2 regions of the Paenibacillus sp. FSL H3-0333 genome follow, and region 2 is predicted to be linked to the other one. Evidence: predicted binding sites of a transcription regulator. Region 2 holds the regulator's gene; the other holds the start of a gene.
What was found. The regulator Rex, encoded in region 2, represses fermentation and respiration genes when NADH is low (regulators of the CRP and FNR family bind a similar motif). The targets are predictions, from matches to a motif close to TTGTGAAATATTTCACAA.

Region 1 (5,652 bases), 250 kb from region 2:
TACATCAGCAAGCTCGGAGACCAGCGGCATTTTAGGATTGGCAGTAGTACATTGGTCTTCAAATGCACGGTCAGCCAGATAGTCTACACGGGATTCGAAGTCCTTAGGATCGAAACCAAGAGCCGAGAAGGATTCTTCGATACCGAGTTTTTTGTTCATGTCGCGGATTGCATTGATCAGGCTGGTTACGCCTTCTTCGGTAGTGCGTGCAGGCAATCCCAGAATACGGGCGATTTCTGCGTACCGTTCGTCAGCTACAAAGTGCGAATATTTAGGGAACGAAGCAAACTTCGTAGGTTTCTTGGCATTGTAACGGATAACATGCGGCATCAGGATCGCATTGGTACGGCCGTGTGCAGTGTGATACTGTCCGCCCCATTTGTGTGCCAAGCTGTGGTTAATCCCCAGGAACGCGTTGGCAAAGGCCATACCGGCAAGCGTCGAAGCATTGTGCATTTTCTCACGGGCCAGCTTGTCACCTTGCAGTGCGGATTTCTCCAGCCACTGGAACACCAGTTGGATGGCTTTGATTGCCAGACCATCGGTATAGTCACTGGCCATTACAGATACATAAGCTTCGATAGCATGTGTCAATACGTCCATGCCTGTATCGGCAACTGCAGTCTTAGGCAGGCTGTAGACAAACTCAGGGTCAATAATTGCTACGTCTGGAGTCAGCTCATAGTCAGCGAGCGGATACTTGGTATTATTGCCTGTTGTCTTGTCTGTGATAACTGCGAACGATGTTACTTCAGAACCGGTACCCGAAGTGGTTGGAATGGCAACGAATTTCGCTTTGTTGCCGAGCTTAGGGAATTTGTATACCCGTTTGCGGATATCCATGAACTTCTGTTTCAGGCCGTTGAAGTCTGCATCCGGATGTTCGTAGAACAGCCACATGCCCTTGGCAGCATCCATTGGGGAACCACCGCCGAGTGCGATGATGCAGTCCGGCTGGAATCTGTTCATCATAGCTGTACCTTTTTCTACAGTAGTAGTCGATGGATCCGGTTCAACTTCCGAGAACACTTCGATCGCTACAGGAGTCTGGCGCTGACGCAGATAGTGCTCAACTCTTTCAACATACCCCAGTTTAACCATTACTGGGTCAGTGATGATAGCAACGCGTGTGATATCAGGCATTTTGGCCAGGTACTGAGTGGCTCCCTTTTCGAAGTAAATCTTGTCAGGTACTTTAAACCATTGCATATTCACGGTACGACGATTCACCCTTTTCACGTTGATCAGATTGATTGCAGTGACGTTCTGCGATACCGAGTTGCGTCCGTAAGATCCGCAGCCCAGTGTCAATGAAGGGATATTAGTGTTGTAAATGTCGCCGATTGCGCCGTGAGTCGATGGCGAGTTGACGAGAATACGTCCGGTCTGCAGACGGTTGGAGAACTTCATGATTACTTCTTCGTTGTTGGAATGGATAGCCGAGCTATGGCCCATGCCGCCAAATTCAACGATTTGAGCTGCGCGCTCGATACCCTGGTCAGCATTCTTCACTTTGTAGCAAGCCAGAACCGGGCTCAGCTTCTCAGCGGACAATGGATATTTAGTACCTACACCTTCAAGCTCAGCTACCAGGATCTTCGTTCCGGCAGGAACCTGAATGCCGCACATTTCAGCGATCTTCACAGCGGATTGGCCAACGATAGCCGGGTTAACTGCACATTTCTCTACGTTCATTGCGCCGCTGGTCAGCTTAGCTGCTTCTTCTTTGTTCACAAAGTAACAGCCGTTTGCAATCATTTTCTTTTTCACTTGATCGAAGATGGCTTCTTCAATGATAACTGCCTGCTCGGAAGCACAGATCATACCATTATCAAAAGTCTTCGACAGGATAAGGTCTGTTACAGCCTGATCAATATCAGCACTCTTCTCAATGAAGGCAGGCACGTTACCAGGGCCTACGCCGAGTGCCGGTTTGCCGCAGCTGTAAGCTGCCTTGACCATTGCCGATCCGCCGGTTGCCAGAATCAGTGCAACGTCCGGATTGTTCATCAGTGCGTTTGTTTTGTCCATCGTAGGAAGCTCAATCCATTGGATGAAGTTCTCAGGTGCGCCTGCTGCTACGCCTGCATCATGCAGAATTTTGGCTGCTGCCGCACTGCACTCTTGCGCTGACGGGTGGAAACCGAATATAATAGGGTTACGTGTCTTAGCGGAAATCAAAGCCTTAAACATCGTGGTGGATGTTGGATTGGTTACCGGTGTGATACCCATAATGATTCCGACTGGTTCAGCAATCTTCTGGAAGCTGTCATAAGCGTTATCCTCAATAACGCCTACAGTCTTGTCGTACTTAATACCGTGCCAGATATATTCAGTGGAGAAGATGTTCTTTGTAATTTTGTCTTCGTATACTCCGCGTCCTGTTTCTTCAACAGCCAGTTTTGCCAGGTACATATGCTTGTCGAGTCCGGCCAGCGCCATTGCATGAACGATTGTGTTTGTCTGCTCTTGATCCAGGCCCATGAACGCTTCGTGGGCTTTCTTTGCTTTATCCACCAAAACCTGAATATACTCTTCAGCGGTGGTTTGTTTCACTTGGGCGGCGACTTCGTTTTTAACTGCCATCTCCCTCGTCCTCCTGTCAATTTTTAGGTTGTTTCTTTCTATACATTTATCTTAGCACATCCTTTTCACCTTGTATAGTGAAATCTTTCACAAAGTTTAAAGTTTTTTTTGAGTTGTTTTCAAAGCGCTTTCATTCGATCATTTACCGGTATTTTTTCCACATTATATGTAATATTTAATTAATATTTGTCTATTCTGCGAACGAAATACGATAGTCTGCAGCGTTGATGGCCCATCTTGCCTTGAAATGCCGGTTGGGCTTCGGGAATTTTGCTCATGAATGCCAAGCCTCCACTTCGGTTCATCCGTCGCTTTTCTACAGACTCACTCTGACGGTGAATATAAATATAAATTTCTGCCAAGTGGAAACGGCTTTGCCGTCCTTTTAAAGGACGGTACCGTTTCAGCGAGAAATAGAAGGATAAGTTATCGTGTGCAACCTATAAATTCTTATATTTTTATAAAAAAAGAGACAGCATCTCTGCTGCCCCCCTTATTCATCTCTTCCCCTAAGTCTAGAAAGAGACATCCCAGGCTACTCTACCTTAATGGTATCGAAAAATTTCTTCTGTACGGTTGCGGCTGCTGCATCAAGCTGGGCCTTGGAGTCCGTGCCTTCCTTGGCGAACAGCTCCTGAATGACATTGGACATGGTTGCATAGTAGTCCTGGGTATTGTACTGCGCCTCAGGCTTGCCGTCGAGCAGAGCCATAATATCTGTATTGTATTGATATACAATATCAGAGTATTTGTCATACACTGCTTTGGTCTTCTTGCCGAAGTCGGAATCGGCAGCATAGTAATCAAGAAGCGGCGGAATGAAGTATTTGCCGTCCGCCTTGCGCTGCTGCAGAATGGCATCGAGCGCTTCCAGGCCTTTATCCGAGAAATAGTCGAAGGTAATATAACGGAAGGCCATCTCCTGCTCATCCTTGCTGGCATTAGGGTTGATGACCAGATAGTCGCCGCCGAGAACACCGGTATGCTTGCCGCCTTTCTCAGCCGCAGGCATTGGATAGGTCAGCACATCCTCAGGCTTGAACCCGCCCTGATTAAGCGCCTGTTCAATGACACCGTCAGATCCGGCCATCACCATCGCGGTACGGCCCTGCTGGAAGGCACCTACCGCATCGCCCCAGCCGAGCGCCCAATCCTGGGGAACCGCTTTGGCTTCCCATCTCAGCTTTTTATAGAAGTCCAGCGCTTTAACACCAGCTTCGGAATTGAAGGTGGCCACCACCTTGCCGCCCTCAATCTTCTGAATCTCCCCGCCTGCTTCGAACAGGAAGTTGGTCCAGTTCCAGCCGGCTTCGTTGCCTTTACCCATCGGGGCAATCCCGGAGATCCCCTTCTTGGGATCGGCCACTCCTTTGGCTGTGTTCAGCATGTCGTCCCAGGTCCAATCCATTGGAGGTACGGCTACACCTTTGTCATCCAGCATCTTCTTGTTGATCATTGTTGTAGTGACGTAACCCTTCTGGGTAACCCCATACACCTTGCCGTCAATGATGAACTGGTTCTGCAGCACAGGATTGATCTGATCCTTGAACTCATAGTTGTTCCACAGATCGGTGATGTCGGCAACCCAGCCCTTCTCAATCAGGAATTTGGCTTCGGTGGCATACGTGTTGAAGAAGGTTGGCGCTTCGTTCGCAGCCATCTTCACTCCGATCTCGCTTACATTATACTGCCAGTCGTCCTTGACGATCTCCACGTTCGGATAGACTTCCTGGAACCGCTTGATTTTGTCATCCTCCTGCGCTCTCACCTCGGTCAGGTCAGGCGTAGGATAGTGGATTTTGATTGTTACCTTTCTCTGGGTGATATCGTCAGCCGGTGCTGCAGACGGAGTGGCTGACTCTTCCGCCGCCTGGGTCGCTGCTGGTGCAGGTGTCGCTTCTCCCCCGTCAGCCGCCGGCTTGTTGCCGTTATTATTGCCGCCGCAAGCGGACAATAAGGTCCCCGTGACCAGGAGACAGGCGAATACGCTGGAAACTTTACGCATGGTAACTCCCCTTTTCCATATCATAATGAGCTTACAAATTCATCTTAAAAGAGAAACCGTTTACAAACGAGGTGTATTTATATCCCCTTCATGTGCAGGTTTACGATCTCTACCGGACCTCATCCTTCCTGCTTAGCCTTTGACCGCAGACAATGAAACTCCGCGCATAATGAACTTCTGGAAGACCAGGAACACCAGGATCGGCGGCAGAGAGACAATGAACAGAATTGCGAATTTGATGTTCGTGTTCAGCGCTTTTACATTGATAACGTACTTATAGATGGCGGTAGCGAGCGTATACTTCTCCTCACTATGCATGACCAGCGACGGCCAGAACCAGTCATTCCAGGCTGTGGAGAAGATGAAGATCGCCAGTGTTGCAAAAATCGGAACCGACAGCGGCACCGCGATGGTGAAGAAGCTTCTCGGCTCCGAAGCCCCGTCCATCCGTGCGGCTTCCAGAATCTCGGGATGAATCCCGTCGAAGAAATTCTTAAGCAGCAGGAAGAAGAACGTGTTCGCGCCTGCCGGCAGCCAGAAGGCCGCATATTGATTGAGCAGGCCCAGCTCCTTCAGATTGACAAAGTTCGGAATCATATAGCTCGTGGCCGGAATGAACAGCGTCATCAGGAAGAAGAAATAGAAGGCCTTGCGGTAAGGCACATTCATCCGTGAGATACTGAAGGACGCGAGTCCCAGTACAAATAGAGTGGCGACCATATTCCCTGCAAAAATATACAGCGTGTTCCGCAGAAACATGGCCAGATCGATGTAATCCAGCGCATCCTTCAGGTTACCGAAATGCCATTCCTGCGGAAAAAAATGCGGCGGAAAAGAATTGACCTCGATATTCGACTTCAGCCCGTTGAACATCGTCATGAGGATGGGGTACAGCATGCTGAATATCATCAGGACAATGAACAGCACCATAATTCCGTAGACCACCCTGTTGCTGGTCTTTTTCAGGTCATGCTCCGAGAGAATACCTCTGTCTGCGCTCTTCATGCTAGTTGTCCTCCTTGTTAAGCTTGAACTGAAGAATGCCCAAACCGCCCAGAACA
Region 2 (5,652 bases):
GACTGGCAAGTCTATGACTGACCTCTGCGGGCAGCTTGTCATGTACGACGATCAGCAGATCGATATCGCTGGTATCGGGGTGAAAACAGCCCATCGCCAGTGAGCCATGCACGTAAATTCCCGACAGATTCTCCCCCAGCTCCTCCTTGAACAGATCCACCGCCTGATACAAATAGGACAAAATTTCCATATTATCAATTCCCCCTGTCTAAAATTCCGTCTCCTGTGGCTGATCTAATATACATGAATGGTATTGCAACCCGTATATACTCTCAAGCCCATGAACGGCTCTAACCTGTTCTTTACTCTTATGGATACACCAAAAAAAGCGGGAGCACAGTATCACTGTATCTCCCACTTCTCCTATAATCCAAGCCTGGCCGTCCGCTTAACGGTTCGGCAGACTGTACCCCTCACCAATGGCACTGCCATCCTTGAAGCGGTAAAAATTATAATAGAATCGCCCGTCTTTTTTGTAAAATAGCTGCCAGGCATATTCCCCGTTGTATACACCGGGCAGCAGCCGTTCGATCGTAATGTCCGGCAGCTGAGCGGCTATGATTCCGCGCATTTTCTCTTCTGAGGTGCCATTGCTCAGTTCCTCAGCATACAGGTCGTTGTCGCCTCCGGCAGGCTTGCCCTCCAAGGTGAAACGGACCCACACCATCAAATCGGTCCCTGCTTCATTTTTACCGGTCAGCACCCAGTAGATCTCATTCTCATTCCATACAGATTTCTGGGCCTTGGTTACCTCTGTTAGTCCGGCACGCGCCCGGGCCAGCTCCTTGGCCTCACTCCGCTCGTTCCACTGGTCCTTCATAATGTAGGCATAGAACTGGCTTAGTCCGAACAGAAGGAGCAGCACCACGGTAATCCCCAGCCAGATCCATTTTCCCCTCTTCTTCTTCACCACGCTGCTTCCTTTCCCGTTCCCCTGAATTACCGTTTAAGCAGGCTCTCGAACGTCTCCTGTGCTTTGCGGCGGATGGCTTCTTCATCAAGTGTCAGGCATTGTCCATGCTTCACAACCTGCTGGCCGTTCACCCATACATGCTCTACATCCTTGGCACTTGCCGAATATACGGCATGGGAGAGCAGATCGGTATGCGGCAGCAGATGAGGCTGGTCAATATCAAGTGCGATGAAGTCGGCCTTCATTCCTGCTGCAAGCCGGCCTACCCCGCTTAGGAAAATAGACTGCGCCCCGTACTCCGTAGCCATCAGAAGCGCCTCAGGAGCCGGTACCGCTGTAGGATCACCGCTTACGCCCTTGTGGATCAGAGCCGCCAGCCTCATCTCTTCGAACATATCCAGATTGTTGTTGCTTGCCGCGCCGTCTGTACCCAGGGAGACCTTAATCCCGGCTCTCAGCAGTTCAGGAACACGAGCAACCCCGCTGGCCAGCTTCAGGTTACTGCCGGGGTTATGCGACACGCCAACGTTATGGCGGGCCAGAATCCCGATCTCTTCATCGTTCAGATGAACCCCGTGGGCAATGAGCGAAGGACGGGTGAACATTCCGAGCTTCTCCAGATGTGCGACCGGACGCAGGCCGTAGTCGGCCACGTTCTGTTCCACTTCATGGCGCGTCTCGGACATATGGGTGTGCATTGGCAGGTCCAGATCATGGGCAGCCTGCACAAACTTCATGAAAAACTCTGGAGGACAGGTGTACGGGGCGTGCGGTGAGAGCATGGTCGTAATTCTGCCGTCAGCCTTGCCGTGCCAGTTACGGGCAAAAGCAATCGCCTCAGCGAGCTTCGCTTGCTGTACCTCTTCCGGGCACAGCCCAATTACGCCGCGCATCAACACCGCACGAATACCGGACTGCTCGGTCACTTCCGCTACCCGGTCCATATGATCATACATATCGAGGAAGGTGGTTGTGCCGCCCTTCAGCATCTCCAGCACGGACAACGAGGTTCCCCAATATACATCATCACCAGTGAATTTCTCTTCCATCGGCCACATCTTCTCCTGCAGCCAAGACTGAAGCACCATATCGTCGCCGTATCCGCGCAGCAGTGACATTGCAGTATGACCATGGGTATTGACCAGACCAGGCATGAACAGCAGACGGCTGCCGTCTACGACCTGTGCGCCATCCTCCACTACTGGCTCAGCTTCACCTATGTAAGTAATCAAATCATTCTCCAGGGTCATGTACCCGCTCAGAACCGGCTTGTCACTGCCCGGAACCAGGAAGTGCCCATTCTTGATTATCGTGATCTTACTGCTCATCTTCAGCCTCATCCTTTCCATCATGCAAATAATAGGCCAAGCTCTGCAGATCTGTGGTGAAATCTGCGGCATGAATCCGGATATTGGCAGGCGTCTTGAGAATAACCGGTGCGAAGTTCAGAATCGCCTCGATACCGGAATCGACAAGAATATCAGCTACGTTCTGGGCTTCGCTGTCGGGCACGGTAATAATCCCGATCCGGATGCCCTGCGAACGGATTGTACTGCTTAGCTCCTCCATCGGCTGCACAACCAGCGAGTTGATTTGCTGGCCCACCTTCGGCGGGTAGGCATCGAAGATGGCAGTAATCTTCATCGTATCCTTTAAGTAAGCGTTGTAGTTTGACAAGGCATGACCGAGATTACCGGCTCCAACCAGTGCAACATTAATTTGCTGGTCAAGCTTCAGGATATGGCGGATCTTCTCAATCAGATAAGATACATCATAGCCGATGCCTTTTCTGCCAAAATCACCGAAATAAGCCAAATCCTTACGGATCTGGGCGGGATTCAGATCAAGCTTCTGGCCCAGCTCCTGGGAAGAGACTGTGGAGATTTCACGTTTTTGGAGATCGTTCAGGAAACGCAGGTACACTGGTAGCCTGCGCACGACGGCCTCCGATATTTTATCCGATTTCATGTATTCTCCTCCTTAAAAGTTGTGTTAGACCCGTACAATTATAGCAACCGTGCCCCGCCGCCTGCCGGAGTGGCAGGGCAGGCGGGAACGGATCTTCAGGTTAATCATGACTTATTAATAATAGCAATAGCAGATGAATTAGGAAACCCCGCCGTCATCCAGCCATTCGGCAATTCTCGGGACCATCTGCTCGGTGAGCATATGCTCCATCTTGGGACCGGGGAGCGAGTACAGGAAGTACTTTCCGTAATGCGATTCAATGACTCTGGTATCGTACACAATTACGATGCCCCGGTCCTGCGCCGTGCGGACCAGCCGCCCGAAGCCCTGCTTGAAGCGGATGACGGCCTGCGGCACGGACAGCTTCATGAACGGATTCTTCTTCTGTGCCTGAAGCAGCTCCGACTTCGCTTCTGCCAGCGGGTGATTCGGCGGCTGGAACGGCAGTCTGACAATCGCCAGGCAGGTCAATGCTTCTCCCGGGATATCCACCCCTTCCCAGAAGCTGCTGGTACCCAGCAAGACCGAAGCCGGGCTATCCTGGAAGCGGCGGATCAGCTTGCTCCGGCTGCCGCCTTCCACGCCTTGTCCCAGCACCGCGATATCCTGTGAGGCAAGCGCCTCCTTCAGCGGTTCATACACCTGGCGCAGCATCTTGTAGGAGGTGAACAGCACCAGCATCCGCCCCCGTGTTGTTACAGCTGTCTCGGCAAGGGAGTGCACGAGGGTGTCCACAAAGCGGGCATCACCTATACTTCCCTTGACGCTAGGGAAGTCCCGGGGAATGACCAGGAGAGCCTGCTCACGATACTTGAATGGCGATGGAAGCAGTGCAGTCATCAGACGCCTCTGCTCGGCAGCCTCGCCAAGACCCAGGTTATCGATCATGAACTGGAAGGATTTATCCACGGATAAGGTGGCCGAGGTCAGGATAATGCTCTTCTTCTTATCGAAGAACAGCTCCCTGAGCTGGGTGCTGACATCTACGGGAACAGCATACATTTGCAGCGACTTGCCCTTATAATTGCCGCTTCCCTCCAGCCAATACACGATATTCTCATCGTTCAGACTCATGAAGAAGCGGATCTGCTCTCTAATGGATGCCAGATCCTTGAATAACCCGCCGATATCAGTCACAAGACTGTCTGAGGAGGACTGGCTGTCCGTGTCACGCATCTCATTGAGCATTTTGTCGCCCTTGCGGATGATATCGCTCAGACTGAGGTTCAGTGTATTCTCAAGGGCAGCCAGCTCCTCCCAATCCTTCGGCTTCTTGCCCGGCTGCAGGCGTGCCACCAGCTGGCCTGCTTCACCGGCTCCGGCATCGCTGCGCTCGGGCAGCAGGCTGAAGAGCCTGTCACTAAGCGCATCCCAGGACTCCTTCACCGTCAGCAGATCTGGATAGATCCGGTCGATCACGCCGCTCCATTCGGAGGCCTGCTCACTGCCTGAAGACTGCAGACTCTGGCGGAGGGCAGGCAGCTGCCCGCTACGGCTATCTTTATAGAGACGGGTGAGGGTATGGGCGAATGTGAAATATTTCATCTGCATGCCAAGATGCTTGCCGGCAATATCCTCCAGATGATGGGCTTCATCAATAACAAGATGGTCGTACGCCGGAAGAAGCTGATGCCCGGCTTTGACATCTGCGAACAGCTTGGAGTGATTGGTGACCACCACATCGGAGATCCCGGCTTCATGCTTGGCCCGGTGGTAATAGCATTTGCGGAACCAGGGACAGGCGCGTCCCAGGCAGGAGTCGGTATCACTGGAAACAGTCTCCCAGAAATCGCCGCCCCGTCCGCTTAAGTTAAGCTCCTCATCATCGCCGGTCGTCGTCTGGGTCAGCCAGACGAGCATTTGCGCAGCGGTGAGCGCTTCTTCCCTTGGACTCGTAAAGTCCTTTTTGTTCATTCTATGTTCGAACTTGCGCAGACACAAATAGTGCCCTCTTCCCTTAAAGATGGAGGCCTTGAACGGGAACGGCACAACGCTGGTTAAGAGCGGGATATCCCGCTCCCGCAGCTGATCCTGAAGGTTAATGGTATGAGTGCTGACCATCACCTTCTGATTACTTTTCACACTATGGTAGATGGCCGGAAGCAGATAACCCAGCGATTTGCCGGTGCCTGTTCCCGCTTCAATCAGCAGATGCTTGTCCTGCTCAAGTGCTGTAATGACCTCATGGATCATCAGCTCCTGGGCTTCGCGGCTCTCATACTGGGGAAGAGCAGCCTTCAGCCGCTTGGTTACCTCATCCATATATTCTTCAAAGGTAATATTCTCCAGCGGATTGACGCTTCCTTCCTCCCGTGGCGAATCCAGCTCTGCCCAGTCCCCCACAGCCAGCGCAAGCTGGCGGTAGAAGCTCAGCTCACCTTCCGGCTGAAAGGTCTCCATCTCCCGCTCCCGCAGCAGACCGTCGAAATACCAGGCCAGATCACTGTCTTCGTCCGCGAACAGCTCATTCAGCCGCTGAATCGTCAAGAGCGGCAGACTCTGCAGCTCTTCCAGACATTTGAGCAGCACAATAGCCGTGGCAAGCGCATCACTGTCCGCCTGATGGGGACGGTCATGCGTAATGCCGAAGTGGCTGCTTACCGCGCCAAGCTGATAAGTGCTCAGCGAGGGAAAGCATATTTTGAGAAAATCAATCGTATCCAGAATCCGCCCCTGAAACGGCAGGTAGCCGCAGCGGTCCAGCGCATTCTGCAAAAAATGAAAATCAAACGCGACATTGTGTCCGACGAGGACTACATCATCCAGCAGCG

Region 1: the regulator Rex is predicted to act here: its motif matches at 2,662-2,679, upstream of adhE (bifunctional acetaldehyde-CoA/alcohol dehydrogenase).

Annotation. Positions count from the first base shown of each region.
Region 1 covers NZ_JBBODG010000001.1:3,018,545-3,024,196, reverse strand. Annotated here, with positions in the region: gene adhE (bifunctional acetaldehyde-CoA/alcohol dehydrogenase) at 1-2,586, opposite strand, end outside; gene MHH78_RS13120 (ABC transporter substrate-binding protein) at 3,122-4,591, opposite strand; gene MHH78_RS13115 (carbohydrate ABC transporter permease) at 4,724-5,596, opposite strand; gene MHH78_RS13110 (carbohydrate ABC transporter permease) at 5,598-5,652, opposite strand, start outside.
Region 2 covers NZ_JBBODG010000001.1:3,271,258-3,276,909, reverse strand. Annotated here, with positions in the region: gene MHH78_RS14375 (aminoglycoside adenylyltransferase domain-containing protein) at 1-190, opposite strand, end outside; gene MHH78_RS14370 (cell wall elongation regulator TseB-like domain-containing protein) at 389-910, opposite strand; gene MHH78_RS14365 (amidohydrolase) at 940-2,241, opposite strand; gene MHH78_RS14360 (redox-sensing transcriptional repressor Rex) at 2,231-2,881, opposite strand; gene dinG (ATP-dependent DNA helicase DinG) at 3,020-5,652, opposite strand, start outside.